Regions from separate parts of the Alteromonas sp. W12 genome, predicted to be linked through region 1. Evidence: predicted binding sites of a transcription regulator. Region 1 holds the regulator's gene; each other region holds the start of a gene.

Region 1 (4,848 bases):
TTGAAGCTGACGAAGTGGAAGTAATTGCCACTGACGGTGGTGGTCGTGAAATATTTATTGCTAGAGGAAAGCCTGCAAGCTATTCCCAGCAATTGGAAGACGGCACGCCAGTTTCGGCAAAAGCTAATGAAATACGCTATGAAGTGGTGAACCGAACGATTTCTCTTGCCGGAAACGCAGAGTTGAAACAAGACACCAGTAAAGTACAGGGTGACAACATCACGTTCGATATGATTACCGAGCAATTGCTAGCGACTGGCGGCGCAGGTAAGGATGGTGAGGGTCGAGTGACCACAGTATTCACACCTGAGACCATTCGCAAAACTTCGTCTAAGAAAGACAAAAAAGACAACGAGGGCAATGAATAGCAATGGCAACTTTGAGCGCTAAAAATCTTGCTAAGGCTTACAAGTCAAGACAGGTTGTACGAGATGTAAGCCTGTCTGTCTCAACGGGTCAAATTGTTGGTCTTCTTGGCCCAAATGGCGCTGGTAAGACCACCACATTTTACATGATTGTTGGTTTAGTGAATCTGGATAAAGGCAAGATTGAAATCGACGACAATGAGCTAACTCATCAGCCCATGCACGAGCGCGCACGCCGCGGAATTGGCTACCTACCGCAGGAAGCATCTATTTTCAGAAAGCTCACAGTGCATGAAAATATCATGGCCATTTTGCAAACCCGTAAAGATTTAAATTCACAACAGCAAGAAGAAGAAGCTGATGCGCTACTTGATGAATTTAATATTAACCATATACGTAATAGTACGGGGATGAGTTTGTCAGGGGGCGAACGCCGTCGCGTTGAGATTGCCCGCGCTCTGGCAGCAAAACCGCAATTTATTTTGTTAGACGAACCATTTGCTGGTGTTGATCCAATATCAGTTAATGATATAAAGAAGATAATACAACATCTTCGCGATAGGGGTATTGGAATCCTTATCACGGACCATAACGTACGAGAGACATTGGATGTTTGTGAAAAGGCGTACATTGTGAGTCATGGCGAGCTTATTGCGCAAGGAACGGCGGAACAGGTTTTAAGTAATCAAAAAGTAAGGGATGTATACCTAGGCGAACAATTCAGGCTATAGTTAATGTAACCGAATTGTCATTTTTCAGTTTCGCTCTGGTATATTCAATTTAGAGCATTTAAATAAGACGTAGATGAAACCATCTTTACAGCTAAAATTTAGCCAACAACTTACCATGACACCACAGCTTCAGCAGGCCATTAAACTGCTGCAGCTTTCTACACTTGATCTTCAACAAGAGATCCAAGAAGCGCTCGATTCTAATCCGCTATTAGAAGTTGAAGAAGGTAACGACGAGCCGCAACTAGAAAAGAACAATATCGACAACGATGACAGCGGCTCTGAGGCCACTGCTTCTGCATCTAGTGACACGTTAGAAGCCGGCGATGCACTTGAGAAAAACGATCTTCCCGATGAGCTGCCAATCGACAGCACATGGGACGAATACTACTCTGCTTCATCTTCGCCAGCTCCGGGTCCATCCAATGACGACGAGCAAATCTTCCAAGGTGAGACTACTGAAGATATTCAAGAGCACCTTCTTTGGCAAATGCGCCTTACCCATTTCTCGGATACCGATCGCGCAATCGCTACAGCAATCATCGACTCTATTGACGAGTCAGGTTATTTAACCGTTACTCTTGATGATATTTTAGAAGCGGTTAACGATGATGATATGGAAGAGCCGATTGAAATGGACGAAATAGAATGTGTGCTAAAGCGCATTCAGATGTTCGACCCTATTGGTTCTGGCTCACGCTCTCCACAAGAATGTTTGATGGTGCAATTGCGCCAATTTTCAGAAGACACACCGTGGCTTGCTGAAGCAAAGCAACTGATTGAAGAGTACTCTGACTTACTGAGCAGCAAAGATTATCGTACGCTTATGCGTAAAAGCCGATTGAAAGAAGATCAGCTACGCGAGGCAATGCGTTTACTGCAAACCTTGAATCCTCGCCCAGGTAGTGCTTTAGTTACTAAAGAGCCTGAGTACGTTATTCCTGATGTCTCAGTAACCAAGAAAAATGGCCGTTGGGTGGTTGAGCTGAACCCCGACAGTCTGCCTAAATTAAGCGTAAATCAACAATACGCTGCAATGAGTCGCCGTGCCAAGAATAGTAGCGATTCACAATTCATCCGCTCACACATGCAAGAGGCTAAGTGGTTCATAAAGAGCCTTGAATCTCGTAACGAAACCTTAATGAAGGTTGCAAACTGCATTGTGCAGCAGCAAATGGGCTTTTTTGAGCACGGCCCGGAAATGATGAAACCAATGGTGCTAAATGATGTCGCAGAAATGGTAGATATGCACGAATCCACTATTTCGCGAGTGACAACGCAAAAGTACATGCATACGCCACGTGGAATCTTCGAATTGAAGTATTTCTTCTCAAGCCACGTTGCAACAGAGTCTGGTGGTGAATGTTCATCTACAGCGATTCGTGCATTGATCAAGAAATTAGTGGCCGCTGAAAAGCCTAGCAAGCCGCTAAGTGATAGCAAGATTGCTTCATTGTTGGCCGAACAAGGCATTAAAGTTGCCCGGCGAACAATAGCAAAGTACCGGGAATCGTTGTCGATCCCGCCGTCGAACCAACGCAAAAGCCTTATTTAATCGGGCTTAATAATATAAGGAAGACGAAATATGCAAATCAACCTTACTGGTCATCATGTCGAAATCACCGACTCTTTGCGTAATTATGTCGATACGAAGTTCAGCAAACTTGAACGTCACTTTGATCACATTTCTAATGTGCATGTCATCCTGAACGTTGAAAAATTAAATCAAAAAGCCGAAGCGACCGTTCATTTAAGTGGCGCTGAAGTATTCGCATCCTCAGAAAATACCGACATGTATGCGGCGATTGACAGCATGGTTGATAAACTCGACCGGCAGGTAATCAAGCATAAGGAAAAACTGAAAAAACATTAGTAGTTAATTAAGCATGGATATACAAGCCATCGTAAGTCTGGACCGCACCGAGTGTGCGGTTCAGTGTAATAGTAAAAAGCGAATTCTTGAGATCATCGCTGATATCGCTGCCAAGCAAAACGAGAACATTGATCAGGCAACGGTACTCAACAGTTTGATGGCTCGAGAGCGTATGGGTAGTACAGGCATTGGCAATGGTATCGCCCTGCCCCATGGACGCCTGCCGGGCCTCGAGAAAGTGATTGCCATTGTTGTAACCAGCACGCCAGCAATTGACTTCGACGCCCTTGACGAGAAACCCGTAGACATCTTTTTTGCGCTACTCGTTCCTGAGGAACAGACCGAAGGACACCTTCAAACGCTGGCCACCGTGGCTGGTAAACTAAGCGACAAAGAAACGATTAAAGCAATACGTCGCGCAACGACAAGCGACGATATTCTATCTGCATTAAGTTAAACATTAAGCGCCTATTAACCGTTTAGTAGGCGCCTAATTCAACAACGCGTATGTGATAAAACCAGAGTATTAGGGAGAAAGTAGGTGAAGCTGATAATAATCAGTGGTCGTTCGGGGTCTGGTAAGTCTGTCGCACTTCGCGCATTGGAAGATTTAGGTTATTACTGTGTTGATAATATCCCGGTAAACTTACTTCCCACCTTAACCCATACAGTTGTTGACGAGTACGATCAGGTTGCGGTAAGTATCGATGTGAGAAACTTACCTAAAAATCCTGACGATTTGGTAGAAATTTTAGACTACCTGCCTTCTTCGTGGTCGATGACCATTGTTTACATTGACGCGAGCGATGATGTACTGGTTAAGCGTTTTAGCGAAACACGTCGCCTTCACCCTCTTGCCAAGCTCAATAAGTCGCTTTCAGAAGCCATTAAAGCCGAGTCTGCCCTACTTGCTCCTATTGCTGAACGCGCAGATTTATATTTAGACACAGATAAGCTTACCATTCACCAACTGGCAGAGTTAATTCGAGAGCGTATCCTGGGTAAGAAAAGCTCACGCCTTGTGCTTGTATTTGAGTCGTTTGGCTTTAAGCACGGTATTCCTAAAGATGCGGATTACGTTTTTGATGCCCGCTTTTTACCTAACCCCCACTGGGAGCCCGACCTTAAACATCTGACCGGATTAGACGCACCAGTAGAAGTATTTTTGGGGTCGCAGCCTGTAGTGACCAAGTTCATTTGGCAAATTCAGAATTTAATAACGACATGGCTGCCTCATTTAGAGCGCAATAACAGAAGTTACGTAACCGTAGCCATTGGCTGTACTGGCGGGCAACACCGTTCGGTTTATATCGCACAGACCCTGTCGAAAACCTTCAGTGAAATACACCCTGATGTACAAATTCGCCATAGAGAGCTGAATCAGTAATGACTATTCAAAAAACGCTAACTATCGTCAATAAGTTAGGGTTGCATGCGAGAGCGGCGACCCAACTGGTTAAACTGGCTAATCAATTCGACGCTAAAATCATCTTAAAAAAAGGCGATAAAGAAGCAGACGCAAGCAGTGTATTGGGATTAATGATGCTTGAAAGCCATCAAGGTGAACAGGTAGACGTGATTGTGGACGGCAGTGATGCTGTTGATGCACTTGCAGCTATTGAAGAGCTTATTGAGGGCAGATTTAACGAAGACGAATAGTATTACTTGCCCAATCCATTGACCAATTAATCGACACTTAGCGCAGTTATCTTAAAATCCTGCGCAAAACCTACGCAATTATCATGACAGACTCATCATAATTGCGATATTCTACGCCCACTTAGGCTCTATGGCCTGCATTGTTCATCTTTTAGCTTGTAGGAATAACGCCTTATGGCAGAAGCGCTTGTTTCTAAATACGTACAAACTCAGTTACGCG
Region 2 (4,848 bases), on a different contig from region 1:
GCAGACAAGCTTGAAGCGATAAAGCGTCTTTATCATAGCGACCCTGTTGCACTCGCTAACTATAACTTTAAAGACACGGAACTGGTCAATCGCATTCAGGATAAAACCCAATTTATCGATTTTCTGGCGCTGCGCAGTATTCTTACCGGCCTAGATATGAGTCGCCCCGGAGGGTCAGTGGCCGCGTTTTTAAATGTGTACTTGCCTAAGCTTCACCGCAAGTCTTATGTCGCGGGGGTAAGACCTGAAAATGGAGGCTTGGCTAGTCCGGGTGGTTATGTCATGCGTTCCCAGCCAGGTTTATATAAAGACGTTTTAGTCCTCGATTTTAAGAGCCTGTATCCTTCCATCATTCGTACATTTAAAATCGATCCGTTGGGACTTGCAGAAGGGCTTAAGTCCCCCCACACGGCGATAGAAGGTTTTAAAGGCGCAGTATTTAGCCGCGAATCTCATTTTCTACCTTCCATCATTGAAAACCTATGGCTTCAGCGCGACGAAGCCAAAAAACAGAATGACGCACCGCGCTCTCAGGCCATCAAAATATTAATGAACTCCTTCTATGGTGTGCTTGGTAGTGGAGGTTGCCCTTTCTACGATCCTCGCCTGGCTAGCTCAATCACATTAAGGGGTCACGAGATTATGCAAACCACTGCGGGTTGGATTGAAGAACTAGGCTATACGGTTATTTACGGCGATACCGACTCAACATTTGTTCATGTAGAAGGTAATGATGCACTGGGTACGCCCTCAGAGACTGGACTTGAGCTCGCTAGCATTATTAATCGAAAGTGGACAGAGTTACTAAAAAGTGAGTTCGACATTGATTGCCACTTAGAAATTGAGTTTGAATCTCACTTTTCTACGTTTTTTATGCCGACGATCCGAGGCTCTTCCGAAGGCAGCAAAAAACGTTACGCAGGAATGAAGGGCAGTGAACTTGTCTTTAAAGGCTTAGAAAATGTCCGCTCTGATTGGACGGTACTAGCTAAAACCTTCCAGTACGAGCTGTACAAAAAAGTGTTTACTGGACAGCCTGTTGAAGACTACATAAATAGCACGATAGCAGCGATAAAGTCCGGTGAAATGGATCACGCTTTGGTCTATAAAAAGCGGCTGCGAAAGCCTTTGTCGTCGTATACCAAGTCGCTACCTCCCCACGTAAAGGCAGCGCGATTAGCGGACGAGTACTATAAAGAACAGGGGTTGCCACTTCGCTATCAGTTTAATACTACCATTGCTTATGTTATTACAGTACAGGGCCCTCAAACCGCAGAAACCGCCACGGCCCCCCTTCAATATGACCACTATATTGAAAAGCAAATCCAACCCATTGCCGATAGTATCTTGCCTCTTATTGGCCTGAATTTTGAGACAATAGCGAACGATCAACTCTCGCTGTTTTAATCTCATTAATGGGGTTCTATCTATATCTGAGAACAGCTTAAGTTTGACGTATGAAGATCTTGCAAACACTGCGACAATTTAACATAGCAATAACATTGAAAACCTCGCCTTAAATTTTTATTACCTCACTAAATCAGTTAGTTATGCATTTGGCACATTCAATGAATAATGAATTACGTAAGTCATTAGCGGTGTCAGATTGAAACTTACTTCCAATCTGCACCTATGTTGAGGTCTGTGGACCTAGTGGTTAGGGCAATTGAACGCCCGAGTTCACTGTAAAAGCCAGAAGGAATTTGATTATGAAGATCACAAAACTAAGTATGATTACCAGTGCTGTTATTGCTGCAACACTATCTGCTTCAGCAGTAGCAGGCCACCACGAAGAGAAGATCTCGATGGGATTTAACGCAATGGATAAGGATGGAAACGGCTATATCGTCGGTTCTGAGTCTTCAGGCGTTATTGACAGTAAGCTTCTTGCAAAAATGGATACCGATGGTGACAGCATGATTAGCCGTGTTGAATTCAACAAATTTGTTGATGAAAAACCATCAATGTTTAGCGACGACATCATTACTCAGGTGAAAACTGAAGGCACCAATGACGCTCTACTCTCGGAAAAGGGCAATCCTGAATTATTCTCTAAAGCTGACGGTGAAATGATATCAGAGAAGAATAAGGAGCTTCGCACCGAGATGTCAGCCACAGCCGACAATAAGTTTACTGAAATCGATGTAGACAGCGACGGTAAGCTTACAGCCGAGGAGTTAAAGGTTGCACATGTCGAAGGTGACTTTGAGATGATGGACGAAAATGGCGATTCTTACGTTACCCGTATGGAATATCGTGCCTACTTCGAAGGTATTGAGTCTGAATAGACGCTCACCTCTCGTAAAGTAAAAATTTTTAGGAAGCCTCCTTCGTCGGAGGCTTTTTTGTTTCATTAAAGTCGAGAAAATTTTCTTTAGACATCAAATACATTGTCACTTTTGGTTATTACTCTCCTTTCAGCGTGTACGACGAGTCACACAAATTCATCGTTGAATAACCCCATATACGACTAACATCTTGTCGACAAAACCCGTTTGCAACAATATTGTTAATAAAGATTGAATTATTTGTTTTATTCGTTGCGTATTCAGCATTTACTGCAATTGTTGCCATTGGTTATTTGGAACAAAAAGCCGAAACAGCCAACTCTATTATTTATATATAAATCAGATGCGTACGCGCATGGAGGCAAGATATGATGGAATCAAAATTTACACCGAACTCACTACTCCCTCTTCAGAAAAGTGAGTTTACTGGCTCTGATGACGCTGAGCTGACGTCGCTCACTATCGGTCAGTATTTCAAAAATGTTGTCGACAATTATGGCGATAACCCAGCGATTATTGTAAAACATCAGGACGTTAGCTGGACCTATCAGCAGTATTGGTATGAAGTAGAACGTGTTGCTTGCGGCTTACTTGCAAACGGTGTAGAACCTGGCGACCGTGTGGGTATATGGTCTCCGAACAATATCGAATGGTCGATCGTACAGATGGCCACTGCGCGAATCGGGGCGATCATGGTATGCCTGAACCCTGCTTATCGTCCTAATGAATTAGCGTTTGCCATTAATAACGTTGCCGTAAAATACTTAGTCATGGCGCAGTCATTCAAGCAGTCAAATTACGTCGCCATGTTGAAAGAGCTTGCGCCAGAAATCGACAGCCAAGATAAGAACACACCAAAGCGTCCTCTAACGCTTTCTAAGTTGCCTTCACTTAAATATGTATACACTATTGGCGATAAGCCTGTAGAAGGATTACAGGCTTTTTCTGCATTGCAAATAGAACCAACGGAAGCGCTCAAGTCTCAGTTGGAGGCCGTTGAATCGAACCTTAGCGCGGATGATAACATCAATATTCAGTTTACCTCTGGCACCACGGGAAATCCGAAAGGCGCAACGTTAACACACCGAAACATTCTAAATAATGGGTTATTAGTATCACAAGCAATGAGGTTCACACACAAAGACAAACTTTGTATTCCCGTACCGCTTTATCACTGCTTTGGAATGGTATTGGGCAACTTAGTATGCTTAGCATCTGGAGCGTGTGCGGTATTTCCTGGGGAATCATTCGCCCCTGAAACAACGCTTCGCACGGTAGAAGAAGAAAAGTGTACGGGCTTACATGGCGTACCTACCATGTTTATTGCTGAGCTCGAACTATCCAACTTCAAGAGCTTTGATCTATCAACACTAAGGACAGGTGTCATGGCAGGTAGTACCTGTCCAGAAGAGCTCATGCGAAAGGTCCATAGTGAATTTCATATGACAGAAGTCGTCATAGGTTATGGTCAGACAGAGTGTAGCCCTATCAATCATATTACTGACATTGACTCGCCATTTGAAAAGCAGGTCAAAACCGTAGGACGCGCTATGCCCCATACAGAAGTGAAGATCATAGATCCCCAAGGCAATACGGTGCCTATTGGAGAACCGGGCGAAATCTGCGCGAGAGGCTACTGTGTAATGAAAGGTTATTGGGGTGATGAGGTTAAGACGAAAGCCACCATAGACGATGAAGGTTGGCTTCATTCGGGTGATCTCGGAGAAATGGACGAAGAAGGCTATGTCACAATAGTTGGTAGAATAAAGGACATGATCATTCGTGGTGGCGAAAACATTTATCCAAGAGAAATTGAAGAAGTCTTATATCAACATGCGGATGTGTCAGACGCCGCTGTCTTTGGTATTCCTGACAACAAATATGGCGAGCAAGTATGCCTATGGATTAAGGCAAAGGAAAATCGACATATAGACGAAGATCAGATACGCGACTACCTGAAATCCAAACTAGCCTACTTTAAAGTACCCAAATACATCAGCGTAGTGAAAGAGTACCCAATGACAGTAACAGGGAAGCTTCAGAAGTTTAAAATGCGCGAATACATGATAGAAACACTGAAGAAGCAAGCCCTACAAACCGAAGCATAACCCCAGCAAATAGTGGGGTCAGAGTACTTTTTAAAAGATAACGCTTTAAAGTACACTGACCCTACATTCGTATTTCCAACGCTTGCACCTACAGTCTGTACCTATCTACCGTATTTTCAAACTACCTGTTACATGCCCTAGAGAATTAAAGAGCTCGAATTATTGAGTTAGCCCACAATAATGGGGTCAGAGTACATTTCTTCGTTTTAATAAGTGTGAATGTTAAAAAAGTACTCTGACCCCTTTACTCCTGAGTGAAAAGACTTAAGGTCTGTATCGGAGTTTGTGCGCCTTAAACTATTCGATAAATGAAACTTTCACAGTGACTAGAAGTAGGTAAAAAGAGCAGTCGCAGAAAAACACATTTTAATAATGGGGTCAGAGTACATTTCTCTGATTTAGCGGCACTGGGGGGGTAAGGGAATGACTATGTTCTGATGTTTAAAGTAATA
Region 3 (4,848 bases), on a different contig from region 1:
GCACGCTTACGCTCGTTTTCTGTAAGAAGCTTCTTACGAATACGGATAGATTCAGGCGTTACTTCTACTAGTTCGTCGTCATCGATGAACTCAAGCGCTTGCTCAAGTGACATTCTGATTGGTGGAACTAGTGTTTGCGCTTCGTCAGTACCTGATGCACGAACGTTAGTAAGCTGCTTACCTTTAAGGGCGTTTACAGTAAGGTCGTTGTCACGGCTGTGAATACCGATAACCATACCTTCGTACACTTCAACACCGTGACCGATGAATAGGCGACCGCGTTCTTGAAGGTTAAACAAGGCGTTAGTTAGTGCTTTACCGTTTGCGTTAGCGATTAGAACACCGTTCTTACGCTTACCAATGATACCGCCTTTGTACGGGCCATAGTGATCGAACGTGTGATATAGCAAACCAGAACCCGACGTTAACGTCATGAATTCTGTTTGGAAACCAATTAGGCCACGGCTTGGAATGATAAAGTCGATACGTACACGACCTTTACCATCAGGAGACATGTCAGTCATTTCTGCTTTACGCAGACCAAGCTGTTCCATGATTGAACCCTGGTGCTGTTCTTCACAGTCAATAGTCAAGGTTTCGTATGGTTCTTGCGTTGCGCCGTCAACTTCTTTCAGAATTACTTCTGGACGAGACACTGCAAGCTCGTAACCTTCACGACGCATGTTTTCGATAAGAATACCTAGGTGAAGTTCACCACGACCAGATACGCGGAACTTGTCCGGATCAGGCATTTCTTCAACGCGCAGTGCAACGTTGTGTACTAGTTCATCTTTAAGGCGCTCTAGAATGTTACGTGACGTTACATACTTACCTTCTTTACCTGCAAATGGCGAGGTGTTTACCTGGAACGTCATGGTTACTGTAGGCTCGTCAACCGTAAGTGGAGGAAGTGCTTCTACAGTGTTGATGTCACAAATGGTGTCAGAGATCTTAAGTTCGCCAAGACCTGTGATTGCAATGATGTCGCCCGCGTGAGCAGATTCAACTTCGTGACGAGCAAGGCCAAGGTAGCCGTAAACTAGGCCTACTTTGCCGTTGCGCTTTTTGCCATCAGCAGTAACAACCGTTACTTGTTGGTTTGGCTTAACAGAACCACGCTTAACACGACCTACGCCGATAACACCCACGTATGAGTTGTAGTCAAGCTGAGAGATCTGCATTTGGAATGCGCCGTCGATATCTGCATCAGGAGGAGAAACCTGGTCAACGATAGTTTGGAACAATGCCGTCATATCGTCTTCTTTAGTATCTGCATCTAGTGATGCCCAACCGTTAAGTGCAGACGCATAAACAACTTGGAAATCTAGCTGTTCGTCAGTTGCACCTAGGTTGTCGAATAGGTCGAAAACTTGATCCATAACCCAGTCAGGACGCGCACCAGGCTTGTCGATTTTGTTGATAACAACAATTGGCTTAAGACCTTGAGCAAATGCCTTTTGCGTAACGAAACGGGTTTGTGGCATCGGGCCTTCTTGCGCATCTACAAGTAGAAGTACAGAGTCAGCCATCGACATTACACGCTCTACTTCACCACCGAAGTCAGCGTGTCCTGGAGTGTCTACGATGTTGATACGGTAGTCGTTCCAGTTAATCGCTGTGTTCTTAGCTAGGATGGTAATGCCACGTTCTTTCTCGATGTCGTTCGAGTCCATTACGCGCTCTTCTTGCTCGCCTCGAGATTCAAGGGTGCCAGACTGCTGTAACAGTTTGTCTACCAGGGTGGTCTTACCGTGGTCAACGTGGGCGATGATTGCGATGTTACGCAATTTATTAATATCAGTGGTATTCATGCTTATATAGAGCCTGTGTAAATCAACGTCTACTTCAATTCAGTGGAAAGGAGTATGCGTTAGATTTGTTGCAAAAAAATGCAGATAGAAAAATTTGCGCGGATTGTACAGAAAAACCACGACGTTTGCGCATCTTTTTTTTGATGGAAACGAGTTTTATTGGTTTTCAAACACTTGTTCAACAAATAACCAGCCCCGTTGCACCTAATTGATCATATTTGGTGGCTATACGCTACAAAGTAATCTAGGCTGATTGACGTACAAATGAGCACAAAACGCCATATTGGTGCAACATTGCACCAATATAATGCAATTTAATTCAAACGGAAGTGATAGATGCCCGTCTATGCCACAGAAATCGGTATACATATAGATGGCATGATAATCGCTTTCACTTTTGCCACTGTTGGAGTGAAGCTGATCATTCCGCATTTTTACATTAAACCTGGAGGACACGATGTCAGTAGAAAAGGCATTAGAGCTGATTAAAGAAAGTGAAGCGAAGTTTGTAGATTTACGTTTTACCGATACAAAGGGTAAAGAACAACACGTATCTATTCCTGCGAGCGTTGTTGATGAAGAGTTTTTCGAAGAAGGTAAAATGTTCGATGGTTCTTCTATCGCTGGCTGGAAAGGCATCAACGAATCAGACATGGTTCTTCTTCCAGACGCAACAAGCTGCGTAGTTGACCCTTTCGCTGAAGAGACACAAGTAAACATCCGTTGTGACATCGTTGAACCTTCAACAATGGAAGGTTATGAGCGTGACCCTCGTTCAGTTGCTCGTCGTGCAGAAGAATTCCTAAAATCAACTGGCATCGGTGACACATGTTTCTTCGGCCCAGAGCCAGAGTTTTTCCTTTTTGATGACGTACGCTTCCACACTGACATGGCGGGTTCTTTCTACAAGATTGACTCTTCTGAAGCAAAGTGGAACTCTGGCGAAGAGTTTGAAGGCGGCAACATGGCACACCGCCCTGGCGTTAAAGGCGGTTACTTCCCAGTACCACCAGTGGACTCTGCTCACGATATCCGTGCTGCAATGTGTCTAGTTATGGAAGAGATGGGCCTTGTTATCGAAGCGCACCACCATGAAGTAGCAACTGCTGGCCAAAACGAAATTGCTTGCCAATTCAATACGCTAGTTAAGAAAGCTGACGAAATTCAAGTTTACAAGTATGTTGTTCACAACGTTGCACACGCATACGGTCAAACAGCTACCTTTATGCCTAAGCCGCTTGTTGGCGATAATGGTTCTGGTATGCACTGTCACCAATCTATCTCTAAAGATGGCGTAAACATCTTTGCAGGTGACAAGTACGCTGGTCTTTCTGAGGAAGCACTTTACTACATTGGTGGTATCATCAAGCACGCGCGCGCAATCAACGCGTTTGCTAACGCTTCTACTAACTCATACAAGCGTCTAGTTCCTGGATTCGAAGCACCGGTAATGCTTGCATACTCTGCACGTAACCGTTCTGCATCTATTCGTATTCCTCACGTAACTAGCGATAAAGCACGTCGTATTGAAGTACGTTTCCCTGACCCAACAGCTAACCCATACCTAGCGTTCACTGCTATGCTTATGGCGGGTATCGACGGTATTAAGAACAAGATCCACCCTGGCGATTCAATGGATAAAGACTTGTACGACCTACCGCCAGAAGAAGCTGCTGAAATTCCAACAGTTGCAAGCTCGCTAGAAATGGCACTTGAAGCTCTTGATAACGACCGTGACTTCCTTAAAGCTGGTGGCGTTATGACTGACGACATGATTGATGCATACATCGATCTTAAGTCTGAAGAAGTAACGAAACTTAACATGACTACTCACCCTGTTGAGTTCGACATGTACTACAGCGTGTAATTTCGCACTGTATAGCAATTTATACTAAAGCCCGCTCTGCGGGCTTTTTTTATGCGTACGATTTATCTACTATGTTTTTATAGCTATGCTAATAAATACTCTTTCATGCTGTATCAACTGCGCACAGGGCTTTGCCCGCTTGCATCTGCATACAACTAGAAAGGTTATCCATAAGCCAAACATAGCAAGCTATATGAATTAGCCAGCTAGCCAAAACCACATTGATTAGGTAACGACACGTGCACTACATGACGCGACACATTTGCTTAATTTCGCTATTACTAAGTAGCGGCAATGGCTTACTGCCTGTGCAAGCGGAAATGCTGAGCCAAGAAAGTACCCAGCAAGAAGCACAAGAAAGCGAAACCGGACAAAGCAGCAATGCAACATCAGCCGCAGCTACCTCTCCAATGACCATATACAAGGTGGTAGGTAAAGACGGCTCTGTGACTTACACCGACAAGCCGCAGCAAAACGCAGAACCCCTAGCTTTCGATGTAAAAACGCAAAACGTAGTAACCGCGGCAAAGGTTACCCCACCTCCCCCTGCGAAGCCGGCTGCCCCCAAGCCCAACTATCGCGTAGTCATTAAGTCACCTGCACCAGAAGCGACAATTCGCAATAACTTGGGTGAATTCACTATTTCTGCCGCACAACCTGGTGCACCCAAAGCGCCAATCTACCGATTAATCTTTGACGACGCCCCATTAGCTAGCAATAGTTCAGGCGTCTTTAAGCTTACTGGTATCCATCGTGGGGCACATACTTATAAAGTTGAACTCACGAACAATACGGGCAAGACTCTTGCATCGTCTCCATTACAAACCCTTTACCTGCATCAGGCATCGGCGTTAATTAATAACTAATAGCGTGCAACCACTGTTATGTATGCGCACCATAGAGGTTCAGTGAACATTTCTTCTTGAGCTCTTTATTCGCGCAACGCATCATTGCAAGCTACAATGCACAATTATGGTGCAAAGGAGACGAGCTCGGATGCATTCCACCGAGTTAGAAACACAACAGCTAATCAATAGCCTAAATACCGCACTGGTAATGGTAGACAACAAACTTACGATTGTTTATGCCAACCACGCTGGTGAAGCTTTGTTTGAGACTGGATTAAAACAACTTATTGGGCATCCACTTCAAGATTTTTTCTTGCCGGGC
Region 4 (4,848 bases), on a different contig from region 1:
TCTTTTTCTACGTTGGTAAAGTTATCAACGAAGAACATGCCGTTATTAGGGTTGGTGATGGTCGAGTTATTCCTGCTGTGGTGCAGATAGGCACCCAGTTTGAGGTCGCCTTTATAAAATGGCGTCACATAGGTGGCATCTACACCTTGAGCAATAGCATCAGCGTTATTCTCTCTCGCCATGTCGGCAGACATCACCATGCGCTGTGAGAAGTTGTCCATGGCATGTTGGTTGCTGTTGCCAAACCAGCTTAACGTGAAGAACTCCCTATCGTTTGCGTTATAGCGATAGCCCAGTCGATACCAAGCGGCATCAATAAAACCAATGTCCATGGCTAAAGCAGGCGTGCCGCTTTCGTTAGTATTAAGTTGCTGATAACTCACATCGACTTGGTGATTGCCCCACTCGACGCCCGCCCTGAACTTACCGCCATTTCTTTGGTAATGGCTGTTTGGTATAACGCTGTTATCTCCCGACTCTTGTTCGTCGCGCTGCTGATGAGTGAAGGCGCCGCTAACAAAAGCCTGGCCACTCTTATAAAACAGATTGCCTTGGTATTGCTGACCGCTCCCCGGAGATATTGCGCCGGCACTTACGCTACCGCTAAAGCCTGTATTCAAGTCAAAAAGTGCTGAGGCATCAGAGTGAATGCGAAGCTTTCCGCCTAGCGTCTGCACACCTGTACTTACTGGTACAATCCCCCGGTAAAGGGTGGCGGTCAGTCCTGGTTCTGGCAGCACATGAGAAAGGGGCGAGTCCATGGCGTTTGGTCCTGCTCCAGCAATATCAACGCCATCAATGCTTACGCCAACTCGGTCACCATAAAGTCCTCTATACTGAATAAGTCCGGTGACTGGGCCGTTTCGAGATATCGACACGCCAGGTAATGTGGCAAGCTGATCGCCAAAGTCAGCGTCAATATTGCTGGCAGCACTAACAGACTCTTGCTCTATATTTTGCGTGCTAAGGGAAAGCGGTGTGCCAATAACGGTGACCACTTCTGTCGAAGTGTTATCGGCTAAGTCGATGGTGTTTGCGTAAATGTGTACGGGCGCGCACGCAGTGAATACGGCAAGCGCAATGATAGATTGCTTCATAACAATTCCATTTTAAAAAACGAGTGTTGTGCATGGTGAAAGCATGCATGTTCAGTGTGTTTGGGAGGTTGTTATGCGTGTGGTGGGGCACGACTTAGCGGCGCCGCGTAAGCAAAATCTGTAAAGGGCTTAGCCGCTAAACGCGCGACTAAAGCGCGATAGCGAACCAGCGATAGTAAAGGTAATGTGGCATGTAGTGGCTCGTCAACCTGAGGTAAGTCGGCTAACGTGCCATTGGTACAGTCAACGTGCTCGGCGGGTGCTTTGAGCAGTTCGGGGCTAACAAAAACGAACTCACCTTCAAACTCAGTGGCGCTAATTGAAATGTAGCGCATGGTCTTGCCAGTACAAATAAGTTCAATATCTTCACCTACAAACGCACGTGCTTGCTGCATAGTATGGGCAGCAAGGCCAAGTGCTAATGCATTTTGCAAAAGCATACAAAGGCAAAGTGTTAGTGTAAGTAGGCGTCTTAAAGTCATTTTTCTTTATCTGGTTAGCGCCTTTTTATCATAGCCTGCGTTTTGGTAATTTTTCTACCTATTATTTTTTACGTATCTCCAACCCCCGCTTTTTTCAGCTTTCTGTAAAGTGTACGGGTACTCACTCCCAGCGCTTGTGCAAGTTGCTGGGTATCGCCTTCAAAAGACGTGTGAACCTGACGTAAGTATTGGCGTTCCAATTCGTCTAAGGTTACAACGTTACCGTGAGATGACGAGGCATCATTGATAGCATCAGAGCTTATGTTATCGAGCTCGGGTAAGTCTGTATCGTAAATAACGGTTTCATCAGCCAGTAAAATAGCTTGGTCTACAATGTTTTTTAGTTCGCGAATATTGCCTGGGAACGGGTAGTTGGTTAGTTTTTCTAGCGCGTTTTTATGAAACCGTTTTTTCTCTTTAGACATTGCCAAAAAGTGAGCGGCTATCAGTGCTATATCTGATTTTCTTTGTCGTAAAGAAGGGAGGTTGATAGGAAAACCGGCAATGCGGTAGTAGAGGTCCTGTCTGAATTCGCCCGTTTCCACCATATGCTTTAGATTTTTGTGTGATGCACACACTAAACGAAAATCAGCCTTTTTAGACACTGTGCTTCCTACAGGCCGATAAGTTTGAGACTCGAACAGCCGCAGAAGCTTTACTTGTGTTGAAAGTGGGATATCGCCGACTTCATCAAAAAACAATGTGCCGCCTTCCGCTGCTTCTACGAGCCCTTTCTTATTTGTGGTTGCGCCTGTAAATGCCCCTTTTTCATAACCGAATAGTTCGCTTTCAAGCAGCGTGTCAGACATGCCGGTACACTCGATGACAACAAATGGTTTGCCAGCACGGTGACTACTCGAGTGAAGTGCTTGGGACACCAGCTCTTTACCCGTGCCGGTTTCGCCAAACAATAGTACTGAAATATCTGAGTTAGCGGCGCGATTTATTTTGTTTAGCATTGCTTTAAATGCCTCTGATTCGCCGACCATCTTTCCTGCTGAAGGTCGGTTTGAGGCAAACGAAAGCTTATCAAGTATTTCCAAGAAACCTAATAATTCTCCGCTACCGTCGAAGATCGGGCGCATGAGGATGTCGCAGTAGCTTTGACCCTCACTGGTGGTATGAACGTGTACTACGCTAGCCGCTCGTCCTGTGGCTTTACTCTCTTGCATTGGGCAATGCTCGCCGCACTTATCGCAAGGTTTGTTGTTGCGGTGAGAGACTTGATAGCAGGTACTAAAGCCAAGCTTTATATCCACAGGGTAGGTATCTCTGTAGGGCTGGTTGACAGCTTCAATAACGTAGCTTGGGTTAATGAAGATTGCGGGTTTATCTATCGCATCTATCATCGCTTGTACTATGGATATATTCATGGGTGGCTGAATATTAGTTTGTTCTAATTTAATTTTGGCAATTTATCATATTGGCATAGAGCTTGTTCACTGTTTGAGACAAACGACAATACTTCGGTAGCAACTCATTCAGTTCCAAAGAGAGTTTTATAATGAAAAATAGCGTAATGCTGGTGGCGATAAGCTTATTGGCAAGTAGTGCTCATTCATTGGCAGATACAGTGACTGCCAATGAGAAAAAAAGTGAAAACAGTGTACAGGAAAAAGTCAAAGAAGCGCGATTACACGCAAAAGCACTGGGAGGCGCGCTAAAGTCACGACTACAGCAAGCAATTCAATCCGGAGGGCTAGAGGCTGGCGTTAACGAATGCCAGATTGCAGCGGCTCCTATTGCTCTGGCGCTTAGTCAAAACGGGTGGGAGGTTGGGCGTACCGCGCTGAAAGTAAGGAACCCAAACAATGCGGCAGATCAATGGGAGCGTGAGCAGTTAGCGTGGTTTTCACAATTACTGACCAAAGCTAAGCAAGACAATTTGGCCCCTAAAAGACCTATTGAAACTTATCAATACGATAGCGAAAGCGGTGAGTTTAGGTACATGATGGCGATTGAACAAGGTCAGGTGTGCATGGCATGCCACGGAGCCAATGTGGCACCTTCAGTAAAACAATCCATTCTAAAGCACTATCCCAATGATCAAGCTACAGGGTTTGAATTGGGTGATTTACGGGGTGCATTCACAATCACATATACACCCTAACGCGCCCTATTCTCTACCTCTCAATGTTCACCTACGTGACCTTTCTCTTGTGCCATATTTGTCACCTAAATGACAAATATGGCGAATGCATCGCCATGAATTGTTGCGTTGGATCAATAAGCCACACGCTCGGTCGTGGAATAATTTATCTGCACAGTACGAAAATACCGCCGTTTATCGGTAATTGCGCTTAAGCAGCCAAATTACTGATGTATGGCATAAACCGTGCTCTTGCCATGCGGCATATTCACGTGTTCATCACTGAATTTTAAACCACTTTTCTGCTAAGCGTTTAACGCGCACACGAAATACAAGGGAGATAACCCATGAGCGATACGTTAATAGAACTATCGCGGTGGCAATTTGCATTAACTGCAATGTTCCACTTTATATTTGTACCCTTAACTTTGGGGCTTAGTTTCTTACTTGCCATTATGGAATCGGTATACGTAATGACGGGTAAAGAAATTTATAAGCAGATGACCCAATTCTGGGGAAAGCTGTTTGGAATTAACTTTGCCATTGGTGTAGCCACAGGCTTAACCATGGAATTCCAGTTCGGAATGAATTGGTCTTACTATTCTCACTATGTAGGCGATATCTTCGGTGCGCCACTTGCCATCGAAGGCCTAATGGCCTTTTTCCTGGAATCTACCTTCGTGGGTTTGTTCTTCTTTGGCTGGGACAAAATGTCAAAGGTGAAGCATTTGATGGCGACTTGGCTGGTGGCCATTGGTTCAAACTTCTCTGCACTGTGGATCTTGATTGCTAACGGCTGGATGCAATACCCGGTAGGCGCTGAATTTAATTTTGAAGCCATGCGTATGGAAATGACCAGCTTTGCTGAGGTTATTTTTAACCCCGTAGCACAGGTCAAATTTGTTCACACTGTATCAGCAGGTTACGTGACCGGCGCAATGTTTGTGTTGGCAATTTCAAGTTACTACCTGCTTAATCATAAGCATATCGCCTTTGCGCGCCGTTCGTTCGCCATAGCTGCTAGCTTCGGCCTAGCCTCAACGCTTTCTGTGATCGTGTTAGGTGATGAAAGTGGTTATGAGCTTGGTGATGTACAAAAAGTGAAGCTGGCAGCAGTTGAAGCTGAGTACGAAACCCATCCTGCACCTGCGCCGTTTACTGTGTTTGGTATTCCAAACGA

Evidence for each region. The regulator sigma-54, encoded in region 1, starts transcription at its own class of promoters, with help from an activator protein. The targets are predictions, from matches to a motif close to GTTGGCACGNNNNTNGNNT.
Region 2: the regulator sigma-54 is predicted to act here: its motif matches at 1,556-1,574, upstream of AWH61_RS07725 (EF-hand domain-containing protein).
Region 3: the regulator sigma-54 is predicted to act here: its motif matches at 2,184-2,202, upstream of glnA (glutamate--ammonia ligase).
Region 4: the regulator sigma-54 is predicted to act here: its motif matches at 3,002-3,020, upstream of AWH61_RS12860 (Tll0287-like domain-containing protein).

The regions. Positions count from the first base shown of each region.
Region 1 covers NZ_LQXH01000001.1:254,400-259,247, reverse strand. The annotation lists gene lptA (lipopolysaccharide transport periplasmic protein LptA) at 1-368, shown strand, start outside; gene lptB (LPS export ABC transporter ATP-binding protein) at 371-1,096, shown strand; gene AWH61_RS01075 (RNA polymerase factor sigma-54) at 1,170-2,651, shown strand; gene hpf (ribosome hibernation promoting factor) at 2,682-2,969, shown strand; gene ptsN (PTS IIA-like nitrogen regulatory protein PtsN) at 2,983-3,426, shown strand; gene rapZ (RNase adapter RapZ) at 3,511-4,356, shown strand; gene AWH61_RS01055 (HPr family phosphocarrier protein) at 4,356-4,628, shown strand; gene mgtE (magnesium transporter) at 4,803-4,848, shown strand, end outside.
Region 2 covers NZ_LQXH01000007.1:236-5,083, reverse strand. The annotation lists gene AWH61_RS07730 (DNA polymerase II) at 1-1,407, shown strand, start outside; gene AWH61_RS07725 (EF-hand domain-containing protein) at 1,710-2,288, shown strand; gene AWH61_RS07720 (AMP-binding protein) at 2,657-4,396, shown strand.
Region 3 covers NZ_LQXH01000007.1:235,947-240,794, reverse strand. The annotation lists gene typA (translational GTPase TypA) at 1-1,811, opposite strand, end outside; gene glnA (glutamate--ammonia ligase) at 2,269-3,678, shown strand; gene AWH61_RS08610 (hypothetical protein) at 3,918-4,544, shown strand; gene glnL (nitrogen regulation protein NR(II)) at 4,675-4,848, shown strand, end outside.
Region 4 covers NZ_LQXH01000008.1:334,797-339,644, forward strand. The annotation lists gene AWH61_RS12845 (TonB-dependent receptor plug domain-containing protein) at 1-1,097, opposite strand, end outside; gene AWH61_RS12850 (hypothetical protein) at 1,169-1,537, opposite strand; gene AWH61_RS12855 (sigma-54 interaction domain-containing protein) at 1,648-2,928, opposite strand; gene AWH61_RS12860 (Tll0287-like domain-containing protein) at 3,084-3,689, shown strand; gene AWH61_RS12865 (cytochrome ubiquinol oxidase subunit I) at 4,016-4,848, shown strand, end outside.